Regions from separate parts of the Cobetia sp. MM1IDA2H-1 genome, predicted to be linked through region 1. Evidence: predicted binding sites of a transcription regulator. Region 1 holds the regulator's gene; each other region holds the start of a gene.
What was found. Region 1 encodes PhoB, which activates phosphate uptake and scavenging genes when phosphate is short. Its sites were predicted from a motif close to TGTCATANNNNTGTCANA; they were not measured.
Positions count from the first base shown of each region.

Region 2: BOH68_RS16280 (GNAT family N-acyltransferase) is a predicted target of PhoB. The motif match lies at 2,836-2,853, and genes of this name have one in related genera.
Region 3: BOH68_RS01905 (CYTH domain-containing protein) is a predicted target of PhoB. The motif match lies at 2,101-2,118, and genes of this name have one in related genera.

Region 1 is NZ_CM133225.1:4,101,051-4,107,898, forward strand. Features, by position in the region: gene BOH68_RS17255 (DUF2780 domain-containing protein) at 1-179, shown strand, start outside; gene BOH68_RS17260 (hypothetical protein) at 263-619, opposite strand; gene BOH68_RS17265 (HU family DNA-binding protein) at 798-1,073, opposite strand; gene BOH68_RS17270 (NAD(P)/FAD-dependent oxidoreductase) at 1,348-2,532, opposite strand; gene BOH68_RS17275 (chorismate--pyruvate lyase family protein) at 2,684-3,331, shown strand; gene ubiA (4-hydroxybenzoate octaprenyltransferase) at 3,362-4,243, shown strand; gene phoB (phosphate regulon transcriptional regulator PhoB) at 4,471-5,160, shown strand; gene phoR (phosphate regulon sensor histidine kinase PhoR) at 5,168-6,463, shown strand; gene cysZ (sulfate transporter CysZ) at 6,569-6,848, opposite strand, start outside.
Region 2 is NZ_CM133225.1:3,881,038-3,887,885, reverse strand. Features, by position in the region: gene BOH68_RS16300 (NADP(H)-dependent aldo-keto reductase) at 1-184, opposite strand, end outside; gene BOH68_RS16295 (tetratricopeptide repeat protein) at 499-984, shown strand; gene BOH68_RS16290 (3'-5' exonuclease) at 1,183-1,683, shown strand; gene BOH68_RS16285 (NAD(P)H-quinone oxidoreductase) at 1,778-2,746, opposite strand; gene BOH68_RS16280 (GNAT family N-acyltransferase) at 2,933-4,699, shown strand; gene BOH68_RS16275 (LOG family protein) at 4,716-5,270, opposite strand; gene BOH68_RS16270 (sodium-dependent transporter) at 5,571-6,848, shown strand, end outside.
Region 3 is NZ_CM133225.1:409,043-415,890, reverse strand. Features, by position in the region: gene BOH68_RS01915 (inorganic phosphate transporter) at 1-1,126, opposite strand, end outside; gene BOH68_RS01910 (TIGR00153 family protein) at 1,168-1,848, opposite strand; gene BOH68_RS01905 (CYTH domain-containing protein) at 2,330-3,337, shown strand; gene BOH68_RS01900 (ion transporter) at 3,516-4,562, shown strand; gene BOH68_RS01895 (5'-nucleotidase, lipoprotein e(P4) family) at 4,667-5,476, opposite strand; gene BOH68_RS01890 (L-threonylcarbamoyladenylate synthase) at 5,652-6,275, opposite strand; gene BOH68_RS01885 (PHP domain-containing protein) at 6,439-6,848, opposite strand, start outside.

The sequences.
Region 1 (6,848 bases):
CCGGAGGCAGCGGAGGGGGAGCACTGGAGCTGGGCCAGAAGCTGATGGGACTGGACCTGAACATGGATCAGGCACGTGGCGTGGCCGATGAGACGCTGAGCTATGCGCGCGAGCAAGCCGGCGATGGTGTGGTCGACCAGGTCATCGAGGGCATCCCGGGCCTCAAGCATCTGCTGTGACACCTTGCGTGCCCTCACGAAAAACGCCCCGCTGAGCAGATCAGCGGGGCGTTTTTTTCGGTCACTACGGCATGGCCGTCGGTTCAGCGAATCCGCTTGAGCAATGACTGCAGACGATTGAGCTGGGCGGAATCCCCGACCAGACGCACGCGCTGCTCCATCATGCCATTCAAGAAGGCCTTGGGAGACGGCTTGAGCAGGAAGGCCACCGCACTCTCAGCATCCGCGAAGCGCAGCTCAAGCTCCGTATCCACCGGCAGACCGGTGCCGGAGGTCACACCTTCCCGAGACATCCGATAATGACGCGCGATGCTCAGATCCTCCGTGGCAACGCCCCAATCCAGCGAACGCGTCTCGAGCTGAGCGCGAAATTCGGGGTCGCGCCGGAAGGCACGCTTGAGCAGCAGGCCCAGTACCCACAACAGCAACTTGAGCTTCATGGCGTCAATCCTTCCTTGAGAGGCGGCACGGTCAAGCGGTCAGCCGCGAACAGCCATCGATACCGTCCATGACAAAATGCCACCGGGCCCGAGTGGCGGAGCCGGTGGCATCGATACTGACATCGGGCAAGCATGGCGGGCCGCCACGCCAGCAGGGGCGCGGCGGCGTGGACCAGACTTACTTGGTCACCGCATCCTTCAATGACTTGCCCGGCTTGAAGGCCACTGTCTTGCTGGCCGGGATGGTCAGGGGTTTGCCTGTCTGGGGGTTCTTGCCGGTACGCGCTGCACGCTGACGCACCGTGAAGGAGCCAAAACCAATCAATGAAACATCGTTGCCCTTGGCGACCGTGTGGGTGATCTCGTCGAGAATCACGTTCAACACCTGACTAGCCTTGTCCTTGGACAGATCCGCACGCTCGGCGATGGCCGCAGCGAGTTCTGGCTTGCGCATGAAAAGCCCTCCTGGTTTGGCATTCTGCACGGGCGGCTCAGCCGCCGATTCATTGTTGTTCTTGCACGAATGTTGTTCTTGCACGGATGTTGCTGCACTTGCTGGCATTGCATGGCGCTTGGGCGATGCGATACCGAGTCCCCCTTTCACGGGGTGAACGTCATCGGTAACACGTCGTCCCTGATTCTCGCCTGACGCTCTGTGACGGAAACTTCACTATCGTGCCTGACTACGCTGGCTTCAAGGGGTCTGCGACCATCGGCCATGGCATCGCCTAGCCTAGCAACGGCGGTGCCTGCCGCGCCAGCTCGACTTTCCTGCGAACGGAGGCGCCTGTCAACGCATATCCAATCAAGCGTTCGTTCGCATCGAGAGCGCGTGCATCGAGATCATCTCCCTCGCCCGTGATGTCCCAGCGCGCCACGGCCGTCCGAGGCGGGTAGGCCACGATGGGCAGCGCCGGTGTCTTGACCAGCACGGGCCAGGCCTTCCAGTCGAGCTCGACCGCCTCGCCGCACAGATTGGCGGCCAGCACCCGGGCTGCGGCCTGCAGGGGCTGCACGTACATGGCATTGACCCCTTCGACACTGGCGCAGTCTCCCAGCGCCCAGACATGCGGCCGGGAGGTGGCAAGGTGACGATCGACGCGGATGCCGTCCCCACCAGCACTCAACCCCGCGCCCTGTGCCAGCTTGATGCGTGGCGCGAGCCCCGTGGCCAGCAGCACCAGCGAGCCCTCCACCGCATGACCACTCTGCAGCACCACGCTGACGGGCGCCTGCGTTGCCTTGCCGGCGGTGATGGTCTCGACCATCTCGCCTTGCAGCCGACGCACGCCGATGGCATCGAAGGCCTTGCCAAGTCGCTGGCCGAGCGCCTGGGGAAGCAAGCCATCCAGCGGAGTGTCTTCCACCGCGACCAGGGTGACCTCATGTCCTGCGGCTTTCAGGTCATTGGCGTATTCACACCCCACCAGACCGGCACCGACGATCACGACACGGCCACTCTCCCCCGCCTCACGCGCTGCCGTCAGCGTGGCGCTGAAGGCGGCGTAGTCATCGAGATCATTGATGCTCATCACGCGCGAGCCGACCGAGTCATCGATGGGGAAGGGTCGCCGTGGCGCGGCACCGAGTGCCAGCACCAGCTCGTCATAGGCCAGGCATTCCTCGCCCAGCCAGACCTGTCGCGCGTGGGTATCGATGCTCGTCACTCGCTGATGGGTGCGCAGCTCGGCGTCCAGTTCATCCACCAGGGCCACGGAGGTCTGCCGTGCCAATGCCCGGGCGCTCATGCCCTTGGCAAAGGCGGTGGACAGCAGAGGCTTGGCGTAATCGTGGCCACTGTCCTGACTGACCAGGATCAGTCGACTGTCCTTGTCACGCGCACGCAGGGCACGCGCCAGGCCAATGCCGGCCATGCCGGTGCCGATGATGACAAGGGTACGAGGGTCGCGCATGGCGCCATCTCCTGAGATCGATCCGAGAGGAAAATAGGGTAGTCGGGCCCCAGCATACCAGCCTGCCACTGGCGCGGGCATGCTCACGCTGCAGGCCTTGCGGTTCGGGCGTGCTAGACTCGCCACTTGTCATCCTGACAGGGAATTCATCGTGGTCTGTCACTCCCACTCGGCAGCGTTTGCCGGCAAGATCGCCATCCGGGCCATGTCTCGTTCGGAACTCAGCACTCCCTGCGCTCACCAGAGAGCAATGGACTCGGCGGTCCGCCGCCACTGGCAGCCCGCCGCGAGCCTGCAAGGCGTCATGCCGGCCGGCTGGTGGCCATGGCTGTCCTCCAGCGACTCGCTGACCCAGCGTCTCGATCACGCCATGCGCATGCTCGATGGTCAGGGGCTGCGCGTGCGCCTGCTGCTGCAGGACACCGGCCCTGCCCGGCGGGATGAGGCGCGGATGCTGGGTATCGCGCCACGACGCCATGTCTGGCGGCGCGAAGTGGCCTTGTGTCATGGCGATGAGCCCTGGGTGATCGCGCGCTCGCTGGCGGCGCTGGACCTGGCCCATGGCCACCGTCTTTCGACGCTCGGCGAAGGCTCGCTGGGCCATTGGCTGTTCCGCCAGCCCGACCTGACCCGCAGCGCCATCGATGTCAGCCGGGCACCACTGAGGCTTGCCAGCACGCAGCCGCTGGCACGCACCGCCAGCCTGTGGATGCGCCGCTCGATGTTCTCGCACGGTCGCTTCCGGGTACTGGTCCAGGAAGGTTTCACCCCTCGGTTCCAGCATGCTCTGGAACTCTGATTCCCCACTGCCGTTCGATCAGGAGTCCTGATGTCAGCGTCATCCGCTTCCCGCCCGTCCAAACTGGCCGATTACCTCGCCCTGACTCGTCTGGACCGCCCCATCGGCACCTGGCTGCTGATGTGGCCGACCCTCTGGGCCCTGTGGCTGGCGGCCGATGGGCTACCGGACCGCGATACGCTGCTGATCTTCGTGGCTGGCGTCTATCTGATGCGTGCCGCCGGCTGCGTGATCAACGACTACGCGGATCGCCACTGGGACAAGCATGTCGAACGCACCCGGGATCGCCCGCTGACCTCAGGACGCATCACGGAGCGCGAGGCGCTGACCCTGTTCGGTGTGCTGGTCGCGGCCGCCTTCGTGCTGGTGTGCTTCACCAACCTGACCACGGTGCTGCTGTCGATCATCGCCGTGCTGCTGGCGGCCAGCTATCCGTTCATGAAGCGCTTCCATCATCTGCCGCAGGTGGTGCTGGGTGCCGCCTTCGGCTGGGCGATTCCGATGGCCTTCGCGGCGACGCTTGAGGAGGTGCCGACCTATGGCTGGTGGCTGTTCGCGGCCAACCTGATGTGGACGGTGGCCTACGACACCGCCTATGCGATGGTCGATCGCAATGACGACCTCAAGGTCGGCATCAAGTCCACCGCCGTGCTGTTCGGCCGCGTCGACAAGTTGATGATCGGTCTGCTGCAGCTGGGCATGCTGGCGGTGTTGATCGGCATCGGCCTGCACCTGGCACTGGGCATCTTCTACTGGCTGGGGCTGGCCGCGGCGGCCGTGACCTTCGTCTGGCAGCAACGCCTGATTCGCGAGCGGGAGCGTGGCCCCTGCTTCCAGGCATTTCTCAACAACCACTGGTCCGGCCTGCTGATCTTCGCGGGCATTGCGCTGGCGACCTGGCCAGCTGCCTGACCCCTCTTTCCGGCCAACGGGCCCGCGTCCTCATCCGGTCTGCCAGCGATCTTCCTCGTGCGGCGAGGCGTGACATTCACGCCTTGAGAGAGTTGAGGGACTCGCTGGCAAGCCGGGCGGCAAACTGCCAAGCTGGCGATTGTCATCTCACTGTCATATAAGCAGGTTGTAATCGTCATCGACTTGTCATTCTGGCGCGTGCGCCGACTGCTGCATGGGATCTAGCGATGAGCTCCAAGACCGTACTGATTGTCGACGACGAATCCTCGATACGCGAGATGATCGCCGTCGCCCTGGAAATGGCGGATTACCGCGTGCTGGAGGCCGACAATGCCCAGGACGCCCACGCCATCGTCGTCGATGAAAAGCCCGATCTGCTGTTGCTGGACTGGATGATGCCCGGCACCAGCGGGCTGGAACTGGCGCGCCGCCTCAAGCGTGACGAGACCACGGCGGAGCTGCCGATCATCCTGCTCACCGCCAAGGGCGAGGAAGACAACAAGATCCAGGGGCTCGAGGCCGGGGCGGACGATTACATCACCAAGCCCTTCTCGCCACGCGAGCTGGTGGCACGCCTCAAGGCCGTGCTGCGCCGCACCACGCCCAAGGGCGTCGAGGAGTCGGTGGAAGTCGAGGGTCTGATGCTCGACCCCGCCAGCCACCGCGTGACCGCACACGGCAACTCCCTGGAGGTCGGCCCCACCGAATACCGCCTGCTGCAGTTCTTCATGACCCATCAGGAGCGCGCCTACACCCGCAGCCAGCTGCTGGATCAGGTCTGGGGCGGCAATGTCTATGTCGAGGAGCGCACCGTGGACGTGCACATTCGTCGTCTGCGCAAGGCGCTGGGCGAGGGGCATCAGCACTTGATCCAGACTGTCCGCGGTACCGGTTATCGCTTCAGCGCCCAGGCCTGAGACGCGGATGCGCTACTGGACGAACGAGCTATGGCGGCTGGGCTATCTGGCGGGCGGCTTCGGGCTGGTCGGCGGACTGCTCGGCCTGCTGGGCTGGGGCCTGGCGCTGGGGCTGGCGCTGTACCTGTTCGTCCATCTCAAGCATCTCAAGAGCCTCTACACCTGGCTGATCACCAACCCCCATGAAGAGCCGCCGCCCGGCGATGGCGTCTGGGGGGATCTGCTCGATCGTCTGTATCGCTACCAAAAGGGTCAGCGTCAGGCACAGGAGCGACTGCGCAGCATCCTCAATCGCATCCAGGAATCCTCGGAAGCGATGCGCGATGGCCTGGTGATGCTCGACAATCACGGCGACATGGAGTGGTGGAACAGCGCTGCCGAGCAGTTGATCGGCCTCAAGGCCAGTCACGACCGCGGCCAGCACGTCACCAACTATCTGCGTGACCCCGTGTTCATCGATTACTTCAATCGGCTGGCCTATCGTGAGCCGCTGACCCTGCAATCGCCGCTCTCCGACAACCTGACCCTGCAGATCTCCATCACCCTGTTCGGTGACAACGAGCGCCTGGTGATGGTGCGCGATGTCACCCGTCTCTACCGTCTCGAGGAAATGCGCCGCGATTTCGTGGCCAATGTCTCCCATGAGCTGCGCACGCCGCTGACGGTACTGGCCGGCTATCTCGAGACCTATTCCGACTATGCCGATGACCTGCCCCCGCGCTGGCAGCGTGGCCTGGGACAGATGCAGAGTCAGACCGACCGCATGCAGCACCTCGTCGAGGATCTGCTGACCCTGTCGCGCCTGGAGACCGACGAGCTGTCGGGCGAAGGACGTCGCATCGACATGGCGCAGCTGCTGACGCGTATCCGGGAAGATGCCGAAGGCCTCTCGAAGGAGCGACATGTCATCACAGTGGAGGTCGAGCCCGGACTGGCCCTGATGGGTGAGGAGCAGGAGCTGAGAAGCGCGATCTCGAATCTGGTCTTCAATGCGGTGCGTTACACGCCGGAAGACTGCCACATCACGCTGCGCTGCCAGAGCACCACCGAGGGCGTGATGGTCGAGGTGGAGGATGACGGTGACGGCATTGATCCCGTGCATCTACCGCGCCTGACGGAGCGCTTCTATCGCATCGACAAGGGACGCAGCACCGCCACTGGTGGCACCGGGCTGGGACTGGCCATCGTCAAGCATGTGCTGATCCGCCATCAGGGCCGCCTGGAGATCGACAGCCTGCCCGGCGAGGGCGCACGCTTCCGTTGTCATTTCCCGGCGGAGCGTCGCTGCACGACGACTGCCTGACGGTTGCAGCCCCACTGACACGAACGCCCCGCCGCGCCCTCTGCATGAGGTCACGGCGGGGCGTCGTGGTATCTGCGTTCGTCAACGCTCGCGATAAAGCCTGGCTCAGCGGCGCGGGGCAGGCAGCTGTCGGTAGTGGCTCTGCCACATCAGGACGGCACCCGCCACGGCCCCGGGAATGAACAGCAGGTTGGCCAAGGGCACCAGCGTCAGCACGAACACGGCACCACCGAAGGTCAGTGACGGCCACCAGCGCGCCTTGAGACGCTGCTTCATGTCGCCGAAGCTGACATGATGGTTGTCCATCGGATAGTCCAGATACTGGATCGCCATGCTCCAGGCCGAGAACAGCCCCCACAGCAGCGGTGAGAGCAGATTCAGGCCC
Region 2 (6,848 bases), 220 kb from region 1:
GGGTCTCGCCATTGGGCGGGACAGGGTACATCTCGGCGGTATCGATGAAGTCGATGCCGGCATCGAGCGCACGATCCAGCTGCTGGTGGGCATCGGCTTCGCTGTTCTGCTCACCAAAGGTCATGGTGCCAAGGCACAGCAGACTCACGTCAATGCCGGTGCGGCCTAGAGCTCTACGTTGCATGCAGGATTCCCCTGTCGGGTGGTTGGCAAAAGCGGGTAAGGCGAGCGTGCGTCGCCTGCGTGTGTCAGGGCAGGTACGGCGGCGGTTTCACTCGTGGGACGGCGCACATATTAGCAGCGTAACAAAAACCCACAAGGCGGGCTTGAGTCCCCCTGATTGCGCGAGTATGCTTGGCGCCCCGTTGTCAGGGGAGCAGCCTCGCGAGGCCGCCCGCATGGGCAAACTGACAGCGTTGGCAAGGAGAACAGCGTCGCAGGCTCAGGAAAGGGCCAGATACGGCGTCATCCCTCTTATCTGTTTCAAGGTTACTCGTCATGCCGCAGGCCTCAACCCTGATGACCGGACTGAAATACCGCCTGGCGGAGCGTCTGTTCCACGCCTCCTGGCTTTCCGGCTCTCAGCAGAAGCATCGTCTGACCATGCGTCTGTTCAATCACTGCGCCAAGGCCGGTCATACCGGTGCGCTGTCATTGTACGGCCACATGCTGTTCCAGCGCGGCAGTTCGGCGCAGGAAAAGGCCAAGGGTGCCCGTTTCGTCGTCAAGGCGGCACAGGCGGGTGACATCCATGCCCAGTACCAGGCAGGGTGCATCTACGAGCATGGCTGCGCGCAATACCAGAGTGACCCGGCCAAGGCCGTGACCTGGTATGCACGTGCGGCAGAGCGTCATCATGCGCTTGCCGCGCAGCGCCTGGCACGTGCCTATCGTGAAGGCTCGCTGGGGCTGGCGGTCTGCCCGCACAAGGCGGAGCACTGGGAAGCGCATGCACGCAGCGGTGACGAAGCCGCCCTCCACTGAGCCAATCCGACGGCTGCTGCCGTCGTCGATCGCCTCCTCTGACAGCGCCCTCCTCGTGAGGGCGCTGTCGTCTCCGTCTCTTCTGATGCCAACCGGATGAGCAGGACTCGCCAAACGGGGGGCAATTCCCGTAACCTGAAGACATTCAACCCCTTCTTGCCTGGTCCTTGGCTGCCTGAGATACCGTGGGAGACGCGTGTGACGCTGCCTATTCTGCTCGATATTGAAGCCTCCGGCTTTGGCCGCGGCAGCTACCCGATCGAGATCGGTCTGGCGCGTACCGATGGCAGCAGCTGTGCCTTCCTCATCCAGCCGCTGGAAGAGTGGGTGCACTGGGACCCCAAGGCTGAGCTGTTGCATGGCATTTCACGCGCCCGATTGGCACGTGAAGGCCGCCCGGTGCGGGAAGTGGCGCAGTGGATCAATGATGAGCTGAGCGAGACACGCATCGCGTACAGCGACAGCTGGGGCTACGACAATACCTGGTTGTCGTTGCTGTTCCATCATGCCGGCATGCTGCCGCACTTCCGGCTGGAAGCGCTGCGCCGGCTGCTGGATGAGGAGCAGCTGAATCGCTGGGCCGAGCTCAAGGAAGCCGTGATCGCCGAAGGCGGCATCCAGCGCCATCGCGCTGGAGATGATGCCCGTCTGCTGCAACTGACCTGGCAGAAGGCCCAGGCCATCGAGCGCAACGACTGAGCGTTCAGCCCGGCGAAAGATGACTGGCATGAAAGCCCCTGCAGAAGGCAGCCCATCGGGCTGCCTTCTTGCGTTCTGCCAGTCGACGACGGACTCAGGCCCCGCTTACCGCCAGCAGCACCTTGCCGGTGCTGGCGTTGTCCTGCACATAGGCATGTGCAGCCTCGGCGTCCTGGATCGGCCAGCTCTTGTCGATATGCGGACGTATCTCGCCTCGCGCCAGGCGTGGCCAGACGTGGACATAGAGTGCATCCAGCACCATGCCCTTGCCCTTGGGCGAGCGGGAACGCAGGGTCGAGCCGATCAACCGCTGGCGCTTCATCAGCATGCGCCCCAGATCCAGCTCGTCCATGCGTCCGCCCATCAGGCCGATCAATACCATGCGGCCATCCTGATTCAGGACCTGCTGATTGCCTGACAGGTAGCCGCCGCCGACCGGGTCGAGAATCATGTCAGCGCCGCCCCATTCGTTCACGGCATCGACGAAACTGCCATCGTGGCGATTCCAGCCGGCATCGGCCCCCAGCCGCAGGCAGGTGTCCAGCTTCTCCTGACTGCCGACGGTCACGAAGCAGGGATGGCCGAACAGGCCGCACAGCTGGATGGCAGTGGTGCCGATACCGCTGGCCCCGGCGTGCAGCAGGACGCGTTCCTTGTGCTTGAGGTTGCCCTCGATGAACAGGTTCAGCCAGGCGGTGGCGAACATCTCCGGCAGGGCGGCCGCCTCACGCAGGCCGTAGCCCTCCGGCACCGGCAGTACCTGCAGGGCATTGACCACCACCTCTTCGGCATAGCCTCCGCCTGCCAGCAGGGCGCAGACCGGGTCCCCCACCTGGAAGCGTTCCACGTGTCTGCCCACCTCGAGGATGGTGCCGCTGACCTCGAGACCGAGAATCTCGCTTTCCCCGGCCGGGGGCGGATACTGCCCGGCGCGCTGCATCAGATCCGCGCGATTGACGCCGGCCCAGGCCACCTGGATACGCACCTCGTCCGAGGCGATACCTGAAGGGGCCTCGGTTTCCTGCCAGACCAGCGCCTCGTTCTCGACGGCTATCGCATACATTCGCTATCTCCTTGGCTTGGCAATCGTGGCTGCCTTGCTGTGATCGCTCCGTCCTCAGACGGATGTCTGTCATCTCACTGTACGGGGACTGTGACGCACCTGTCATGAAGTGGCGCGATTCTGACGTGATATCAAGCCTCTGTTTCAGACTGCGAGTGACGCACCGCGTTGCGCAAAGGAGTGAGCATGATCGATACCGCCCGTGTCATCGCCGCCAAGTATCCCGCCTTTGCCAGGCGCCACCCTCTGATTCGTCGCCCGGCGCTGGCGCTGCTGCGGCGTCTGGTTCACGAGAGCGAGATCAATGCCTTCCTCGCCGAGCATGCCGGTCTGCGCGGTTTTGACTTCATCGACCGTGTGCTCGATCACTTCTCCTTCGCCTACTCCGTCTCCTCGCGGGAGCGCGAGAACATCCCTGCCTACGGGCGAGTGGTGATCGTCGCCAACCACCCGCTGGGCTCGCTGGATGGGCTCGCGTTGCTCAAGCTGGTCGGGGAGGTGCGGCGTGACGTGAAGATCGTCGCCAACGACATCCTGATGAAGGTCGAGCCGCTGGCGCCCTTGCTGCTGCCGCTGGACAACCTCAGTCGCCGTGGGTATCGCAGAAGCAGCACCCAGATCTGCGAGGCACTGATGAATGAAGAGGCCGTGATCATCTTCCCGGCCGGAGAGGTCTCGCGTGCAGGACCGACCGGGCCGCGTGACGGCAAGTGGCTGTCGGGTTTCCTGCATTTCGCGCGCAAGACCAACGCGCCGGTACTGCCGATTCACGTCAGTGGTCGCAACTCGACGCTCTTCTATACCCTGTCATCGATCAACCGTGGCCTCGGCACGCCGCTGCTGGCCCATGAGATGTTTCGCCAGCGCGAACGTCAGCTCAAGCTGCGCATCGGGGAACTGATTCCGCTGGCGCGTCTCGACAGTGATGCCCTGAGCACCAATGCCAAGACACGCCTGCTGCGCAAGCATCTCTATCGCATCGGACGCGGCAAGCGCGGGCTGTTCGTGACCGAGAAGGCCATCGGGCATCCGGAGGAGCGCCAGGCGCTGCGTGAGGAACTGACGTCGTGTGAGCTGCTGGGTGAGACCCGCGACGGCAAGAAGATCTACCTGTTCGATGCCTTTCCCGGTTCCAGCGTGATGCGCGAGATCGGTCGGCTGCGCGAATTGAGCTTCCGCCGTGTCGGCGAAGGGACGGGAGAGCGTCGTGACATCGACCGTTACGACGCGCATTACCGTCATCTGGTGCTGTGGGATGACGCCGATCTCGAGATCGCCGGGGCCTATCGCATCGGTGAGGTGGGCAAGATCATGGCGGCGCATGGCGAGAAGGGGCTCTACAGTCCGACCCTGTTCCGCTTCACGCCGGAGATGTTCGCGCATATGCAGGAGGGCCTGGAGCTGGGGCGCAGCTTCGTGCAGCCACGCTATTGGGGGCGCCGCAGTCTCGATTACCTGTGGCAGGGGCTGGGTGCCTATCTGCGCCGTCACCCCGAGATTCGCTGGCTGTTCGGCCCGGTTACGCTCTCCAACAGCTACCCGGAGGCTGCTCGGGCGTTGATCGTCAGCTATTACCGCCACTACTACGGGGATGAGGAGGGGCTGGCCCGTGCACGGGCACCGGTCGCGCAGAGTGCGCCGGGCAGTGCCGCCCATGAGGCAGAGCGTCTGTTCGATGGTCAGGATGCCGAGGGTGATTTCCGTCGCCTGCGCGCCCAGCTGGACGCGATGGGCGTGACGGTGCCGACCCTCTACAAGCAGTACGCCGAGGTCACCGAGCCCGGCGGCACTCGCTTCCTCGACTTCAGCGTCGATGCCGATTTCGGCTACTGCATCGATGGGCTGGTGATGGTCGATATCCGACGCATCACCGCCAGCAAGCGCAGCCGCTATCTCGGGGAGCCGGCCTGTCGCGATCAGGCCGGTGCACGACACCCCGTCACGGAGGCCTGACCCATGCAGCTTGCCGTCAGGCCTGCTCGCCTGACGAGGGGGCCAGGCGGTCCAGCAGGGGAGTGATCTCGCGTTCGCTGATCAGGCGGGCGCGAGTATCCGCGTCGAGGAAGCCCGCCTCGACGGTGCGATCCAGAAATTCCAGCAGCGGCGCGTAGAAGCCGTCACTGTCGAGGACGGCGATCGGCTTGGCGTGAAAGCGCAGGTATTGCCAGGTCCAGGTCTCGAACAGCTCCTCCAGCGTGCCGATCCCGCCCGGCAGGGTCACGAAACCATCCGCCAGCGCGGCCATCTGGGCCTTGCGCTCATGCATGTCCGCCACTTCGATCAGCCGAGTCAGCCCGGTGTGTGCCTTCTCGTTGCGCACCAGCGCCTGCGGGATCACGCCGACCACCTCACCGCCTGCGGCCAGCGCGGCATCTGCCAATGCGCCCATCAGTCCGGCTCGTGCTCCTCCATAGACCAGTCCCCAGCCACGTTCGGCGATCGCGGTCCCCAGTGCCTCGGCCTGCTGGCGGTGATGCGGGGAGGCCCCCTCGCGGGAACCCAGATAGACACAGATGCGATGCATGTTGCTCTCCTGAAGGTGTGTTGTGGCACGCAAGGTCGAGTGCCACGCCAGAATGTCGTGGTCTCCATCCTACCCGAGTTGTGCGGCGGGGCCATGACGCCTTGGCGCAACCTTGCCTTGCAGAGTGAGAGAGCATGCTCGGCGTGGTACCTGCATTCACGGGCCTGCTCTGCTACCCTTGCCGCCCCCGCAGGCGACGGCTGGCGGGCGCTGACGCCCATGAGCCTTTTCATCGGGGTGCACTCCAACATGACGCGACGTCCTGACGGCGGGCGCGGGACAACAAGGCAGGAGAGACAGATGGCGCAGGTGCGCGGACGCTTCGCCAGTCGGCTGGGCTTCTTGATGGCCGCCGCTGGTTCGGCAGTAGGGCTTGGCAACGTCTGGGGCTTCCCGTCCCAGACCGCCAACAACGGAGGCGGGGCCTTCGTGGTGATGTATCTGGTGCTGGCCTTCCTGCTGGCGTGGCCGGCCTTGATGGCCGAGCTGGTCATCGGGCGGCATGGTCAGGCCAATATCGTCACTAGCATGAGTCTGGGGCGCGGCATCACCAAGCGCTTCGGCGCGCTGGCGGGCTGGGCGGGCATGCTGACCGCCAGCCTGATCCTGGCCTTCTACGCCATCGTCGCGGGCTGGTTGCTGGGCTATACCGCCGCGCCGGTCAGTGCGGCGCTGGGCATGTCGTCCGCCGCCAGCTGGCTGACCACCTTCGACTTCACGCGCAATGTCTCGCTGACGGCGGTCTTCCTCGCCCTGACCATGGCGATCGTGGTCGGTGGCGTGCGCGGCGGGATCGAGAAATGGTCCACACGTCTGATGCCGCTGCTGCTGGCCCTGCTGGTGGGGTTGATCGGCTACGTGCTGACCCTGCCGGGCGCCGATGAAGGCCTGAGTGTCTATCTGACCCCGCAGTGGGATCGCATCTTCGATGCTGACCTGATGCTGAGCGCGATGGGCCAGGCATTCTTCTCGCTGTCGCTCGGCGTGGGGGCGATGCTGATCTACGGCTCCTATCTGGGGCCGGAGCAGAACCTGCCGCGTCTCGGCGTGCTGGTGACGCTGATCGACGTCGGCATCGCCTTCCTGGCCGGCCTGCTGGTGATTCCGGCCATGTATGCCGCGCGTCATCTGGGCGTCGAGATCTTCGATGCCGACGGCCTGCTCAAGAGCTCCGACACGCTGCTGTTCGATACGTTGCCGGCGCTGTTCGGTCAGATGGGTGGCGCGGGAGACGTCTTGATGGTGGCGTTCTTCGCGCTGATGAGCGTGGCGGGCATCACCTCCTCCATCTCGATGCTGGAAGTGCCGGTATCCTTCGTGGTCGAGCGTGGCTGGCTGGGACGGCGTGCCGCCACCCTGGCCGTCGGGGCCGCCATCATGGCCATCAGTCTGACCATCGCCGCCAACTTCGGGGCGCTGTTCGGTCTGGTGATCATGTTGACCACCCAGTACAGCCAGCCACTGGTCGCGCTGGTGATGTGTCTGCTGGTCGGCTGGGCAATGTCGCGCCATGCGCTGCTCAAGGAGATCCAGAGCGGGGCGCCGGACATCGAGTCCAGCCTGTTCTGGAAGATCTGG
Region 3 (6,848 bases), 480 kb from region 1:
GGGTGTGGGTGGTGGAGATCGGCAGGCCGGTGCCGGAGGCCAGCACCACGGTGGAGGCCGCCGCCAGGGTGGCCGCGAAACCACGAGACGGGGTCAGCTCGGTGATGCCGGTACCGACGGTGGCGATGACGCGGCGACCATAGGTGACCAGGCCGACGACGATACCGCCGCCACCCAGCACCAGCACCCACCAGGGCATGCTGGCCTTGGCGCCGATCTGACCGGCGGAATCGACGACACTGATGATGGCTGCCAGCGGACCGACCGCGTTGGCCACGTCGTTGGAGCCGTGGGCGAAGGCCATGGCACAGGCGGTGAACATCATCAGCAGGCCGAAGACCTTCTCGACGCCGCTGAAGTCGAAATCATCACCGGTGGCGCGATTCTTCTCCTTGAGGCGAGAACGCGCGACCTTGCGCTCCATCAGCACACCGATCCCCATCACGATGGCACCGATGACGACGGCCAGCAGCAGGCTGGACTCGAAGCTCAGGTGCAGCCCGACATGCTTGAGGCCCTTGACCATGGTCACCATCGAGATGATGAAGCCGACCAGGAACATGTACATCGGGACATAGCGCTTGGCGGCCGCGAACGGGTCTTCATTGTCGAAGATCAGCGTCTGCACGGACTTGAACAGCACGAAGGCGATGGAGCCCGCCAGCAGCGGCGAGACCAGCCAGGAGGCCGCGATCTGACCGACCTTGGGCCACTCGACCGCATCCACGCCGAGACCCGCCGCCGCGAAGCCGACGATGGCACCGACGATGGAGTGGGTCGTGGAGACCGGCCAGCCCTTCATGGACGCGATCAGCAGCCAGATACCGGCGGCCAGCAGTGATGCCAGCATGCCGTAGACCAGGAACTGCGGATTCTGGATCAGCAGTGACGGGTCGATGATGCCCTTGCGGATGGTATCGGTGACTTCACCACCAGCCAGCCAGGCACCGAGGAATTCGAAGATCACGGCGATGACGATCGCCTGCTTGATGGTAATGGCCTTGGAACCAACCGAGGTACCCATGGCATTGGCGACATCGTTCGCGCCTACACCCCACGCCATGAAGAAACCGAATACGCAGGCAAGGATGACGAGCACATCGCCGTATTGAGCAATGATGGACATTAGGGAACTCTTGAGCAGATGGCAGGACGTCCTGACAGCGCTTAGCGCGCCATCAGGATCTGCAGTCGGGTACCGACCTTTTCAGCTTGATCGGCGACATCGCCGACCCAGTCGATAATCTTGTAGAGGAAGATCACGTCGACCGGTGGCAGAGCGGCTTCCAGCGAGAACAGGGTCTGGCGGATCGCGATCTGCTGTTCGTCGGACTGCTTCTCGAGCTCATGCAGCTCATTGATCAGCTTGTCGACCAGCTCGCTCATGTTGCGCCCGAAGCCGGACTCGACAAGATCTTCCAGCTCGCCCAGCGCACGGCGCGCCTGGCAGACCGATTCGACCGCAGTCTTCAGATACTCACGCATGGCGGGCACCAGCGCGGTGGGTATCTGCATGTGGCGACCCAGCATGATGCCGGCGATATCCTTGGTGACGTTCGCGATGGAATCCTGGACATGGATCAGCTCGAGAAGGTCGGAACGGGATACCGGCAGGAACAGCGAATTGGGCAGATTGAGACGCAGCTGCGTCTTCAGTTCGTCCGCTTCACGCTCCAGCTTGCTGATGGTCTGACGAATGCTGGCCGCCTGATCCCAATCACCCTGTTCGCAGGCGTCGAAGAAGGTCAGCAAGTGCTGGGCACAGTCGTCTGTCTTGATGATGTGGGTGTGCAGCGCCTTGAAAGGCGAGCGCCCGAACATCGAAGAGAAAGGGTTGGTCGTTACCATAGTGGCCGTCGGCGTTAAGGATTGACGCGCGGAGTGTAGCAAAGCCTTTGTGACGATCACATAACTTTCATCGTAACGACACGATACCGCCATGCTGTTGTACTTCACGCAACATCAGCGGCAGTCGGGGGGGAACTCGAAGGATTCCAGAGGAGAGATTGTCATGTAGCGACAGGACGCGGGGTCGCTGACTGATTACATTGTTCATAATATAACCAAGGAGTTGGCGGCAGGCAATTCATGTCACACAAATGTCACGATACTGTCATATCACTGTGATTCTGCTGACGGATCACCTGCCGTGGGAAGGCTGGCGACACGCTCTGCGCTTGCCTTGGCAAGGGACAGGCGCGAGCATGAAGCCGCCGGGGGCTGCCTGTCCCGGGATCTCGGACAGGCCGCCAGCGTCCTCGTATCGCTGTCATCATCCATGCCCGGCCATCTTCATTTTTCATCTTCTCGTACAGGGAGTGCCGTCGTCATGGCGCAGGAAATCGAACTCAAGCTGGCGCTGACCCACAGCGGCCTCGGACGCACGGCGATTCTGGAACGTCTTGCGGATATCGCGGAACTGGATGGCACCACGCCCCGTCGTCGCTGGCTGGCCAATACCTATTTCGACACGCCTGAGCATGCACTGGAACGCGCCAAGATGGCATTGCGCCTGCGCCGCAGTGGAGAGGATGCCGACAGTCCGGGCCCTTTGCGCCAGACCCTCAAGACCAGTGGCGAAAGCCATGGCGGCCTGCATTCGCGCGGCGAGTGGGAATGGGCGCTGCCCGACGGCCAGACAGGCCTCGATCTCGATGGCCTGCGCGGCCTTCCCCCTCTGCAGGCGCTTGAGGAAGGTGCGCGTGAGCACCTGCTCGGCGCCCTCGCCCCTACCTTCAGCACGGATTTCGAACGTCATGCCTGGCAGCTGGAACTGACGGTGACGCAGGATGGCCAGACGGCGGGTGTCGGCGTCGAGATGGCGCTGGATCTCGGCCACGTGAAGGCAGCAGGTCGGGAGACGCACATCCGCGAGATCGAACTGGAACTCACTGGCGGTGACGACCTGAGCGCCGAGCAGCGCGAAGGGGTGCTGTGGACGCTGGCGGAATCCCTGGCCAGCCGACTGGCCCTGCGCCCGGCAGATGCCAGCAAGGCACGCCGCGGTGCCGCACTCAGAGATGGCGAATGGCACGAGAAGACGCTGGATACCACCGACACGAATGCCCTGCTCGCCGCGGCCATCGATGCCCTGGATGCACATGCCGACCGCCAGCAGCAAGATGACATGCGCTGGCACGATCACGCCCTGGCCGCCTTCTCGGCCCTGGCCTCGCGCCTGGCCGCCAGTCAGCATCCCGGTCATGTCCATGCGGTGGCGCTGACGGAGGCGCTGAGCGAATCCCGTGAGCAGGGCACGCCAGACAGCTGGATGACAGCGGTCTTCGGTCAGCACAGCCTGTCGCTGCTGGCGGCATTGCGCAGCCGAGGCCAGTGAGGCAGCTCATTAAAAGCTCAGTGAGACAGCTCATCGAGAAAGCTCGTTGAGAAAGCTCATTGAGAGACCCCGGTGAAATCGCTCGCTGAGCGCCTGGCCATCGCGCCCTCACCTGCCCTGCCCCCACCATCGCGTCGCAGCCCGCCCCGGCGCTGCGACGCCAGTCAAGGAAGCCCGCATGCCTGAACGCCAAGGGCCGGCCAACGAATACGGCAGTACGTCACAATCCGCCACCGCCCCCCCTCGCTCCAGCGATTTCGAGCCGGCCAGCGGCAGGCTGCGTGCCCGGCTGTTCCACTGGATCTTCGAGTCCGACACCAAGGCGGCCAAGGCCTTCGATATCGCGCTGGTCGCGATGATTCTCGCCAGCGTCGCCGTGGTGATGCTCGATAGCGTGCCATCGCTGAATGCCCGCCATGGGGAGCTGTTCCGCATCCTGGAATGGACCTTCACCCTGCTGTTCACGCTGGAATACGCAGTACGCCTCTATTGCCTCAAACACCCCGGCACCTGGGCGAAGGGCTTCTACGGCGTGCTCGACCTGCTGTCGATCGCCCCGACCTGGCTCTCGCTGCTGATTCCGGGGGCGCAGGCACTGCTGGTGGTGCGCGTGCTGCGTGTGCTGCGGCTGTTCCGCGTGCTGCGCCTGATGGCCTTCGTCGGCGAAGGTCGCATGCTGGTCGAGGCTCTCGCGCGCAGTCGTCGCAAGATCCTGCTGTTCTTCATCACCGTACTCAGCATCATCACGGTGTTCGGCGCCCTGATCTATCTGATCGAACCCCCGGAAGCCGGCTTCACCTCCATCCCCAAGGCGCTCTACTGGGCGGTGGTGACACTGACCACGGTGGGCTACGGCGATATCGCCCCCATCACGCCCTTGGGCCAGTTCATCTCGGCGATGATGATGATACTGGGCTATTCGATTCTCGCCGTGCCCACCGGCGTGTTCTCGGCCGAGGTGCTCAACGGCCTGCGCATGCAGCAGACCAGCGATGAAGCCTGCCCCGGCTGTGGCCGTGAGGGCCATGATCGCAATGCCAAGTACTGCAAGTTCTGCGGCACCTGGCTGGATAAAGACACGCGTGACCCACGCGAGCCAGAGCCTGAACCAGAGCCTGAGCCTGAGACAGACCCGGAACCCGAACCTGAGCCCGACGCCGAGCCGCCAGCGAAGGAGGAAACCGCCTCCCCAGGCGACGACTCCCCCGACCGCGATCGCAGCTGACGAGGCCGAGTGTCACTCGGCACACGACAACGCCTCGGAAATGACAACGCCCCCGAGACCGCAAGGTCCGGGGGCGTTGTCATTCAGCCGGAAGCCGGCAAGGGCTAGCGGTCAGAGAAGGGCTTGTCCCAGGCGGTCAGCGTGGCCTCGCTCCAGCTGCCGTAGGAGGCATTCGGCAACATGATCCAATCCTTGCCGAAATGCTGCGCCTGCTCCGCGACGAGCGCCTTCTGCTGCTCGGGCGTCTTGTCGGAGAAGTCATCCGCGAAATCATGCAGGCTGTCGCCCAGCTGCATCACGATGTCGTGATCCTTCGCGATCGCCTGGCGACGCACTGACTTGCTCGGCCCCAGCAGGCGCACATGGGCGTCATCGACACCGGGCAGACCCAGGGCTTTCAGCGTGGCGACCGTGGCGTCCTTGTTCTCCTCGTAGCGATCCGACACGTAGTAGATCGCCACGCCACGCGATGCGGCAAGTTCGAGGAACTCCCTGGCACCCGGAATCAGGGTCGGCTTGCCCTCTCGCTCCCACGCCTTCCAGGTGTCCCAGCCCGTGAAGTCATGACAGGCCTTCAGATCACGCACCAGCAGCGCGGAGTTGTCGATCACGGTTTCATCAAGGTCGGTCATGATCGCGGCAGGTTTCTCGTCATCACGAGATGCCAGCAGTGTCTCCAGCTGACGTGTCGCCAGCGCATAGCTCTGACGCTGCAGGGCCGCGACTTCCGCCGATTGCTGCTGATAGCGCAGTGCCATGGCATATGCTGCCGGCGGACACTGCGCTGCCTCGGGTGTCTCGGCCGCCTGACTGACGGGAGCGACTCCCAGGCCCATGATTCCTGCCAGTGTCGCGACCCTGGTGGCTCTCGCCAGCAATGAGACACGCGCTTGAGATGAAGACGTGATCGGCATCGATGATCCTCTGTGCATGATAGGTATGTCGTTGAATTATCAAGACAGCCGAATATTAACACTCAGCGTTATTGAATTCCTGTTCAACGACCTCGCCTGCCATGTCACCATCCGCTTCTCGTCATCATGAGCAACGCGTCATGAGCATCTCGCCACGCGCGTCATGCGGCGTGCCTCACTCGACGAAGTTCGAGATGTCGCCTCGTCCTTCACGCACGATGACGGGCGGCAGGTCGCGCAGGTCCACCACGCTGGTGGCCTCCAGGCGGCAGGCCCCACCATCGATGATCAGATCCAGCGCATGCCCGAAGCGCTGGCGGATCTCTTCCGGGTCCGTCATCGGCAGCTCCTCGCCCGGCGGAATCAGCGTCACGCTCATCAGCGGCTCGTGATGTGCCTCCAGCAGGGCATGCGTGATGGCATGGTCCGGTACGCGCACGCCGATGGAGCGACGCTTGGGATGCAACAGCAGGCGTGGCACTTCGGTGGTCGCGTGGAGGATGAAGGTGAAGGCTCCGGGCGTGTGGCTCTTGAGCAGCCGGAAGACGGCATTGTCCACCTTGGCGTAGGTGCCGATTTCCGACAGATCCGAGCACATCAGGGTGAAGTTGTGCTTGTCATCGAGTTCACGCAGACGCTTGATGCGCTCGATGGCTTTCTTCTCGCCCAGGTGGCAACCCAGTGCATAGCCGGAATCGGTCGGGTAGGCGATCACGCCCCCCTGCCGAATGATGGCAACCGCTTGATCAATAAGACGTTTCTGCGGGTTTTCAGGGTGTATCTGGAAAAACTGTCCCATGCGGCGCTCCTTGCGTCAGCACAGTGCGCCGGACACTGGCGCACTGATCTCGGCGAACTCTCGACAAATTCTCGGCGAACTCTCGGCAAATTCTCGGCGAACTCTCGACAAGACCGGCCTGACACGACGCGACTCGTCAGCCAGGCCGGTCCGGCCATCTCTATCACATGGTGGCGGTGGCGGCCGCAAAAAAGGGTGCGAGGCGCGGATGACACCAGACGGGCGGCACCCTGGTGCGCGGTGGCGGACTCATGCTGCCGGGTGCCAGCGGCCCCCCCGGGAAGTGGAAATCACTGCCGACGGAAGCATAGAGGCCCAGTTCATCCAGCTGACGCGCCAGGTCACGCGCACGGTCGATGTTCTGGAAGCCGCTGACCAGCTCGGCGGCCTCACCGCCGGCAGAGATGAAGTCCCGCAGCAGCTCACCGCGCTTGGTGCGGGTGAGCTTGTAGCGCATCGGGTGCGCCATCACCGCGACACCGCCATCGGCACGTATCCATCCCACCGCCTCTTCCATCTCGGGCCAGTGTGCCTTGACGTCGCCCTTCTGGCCGGAGCCCAGGTGACGCTTGA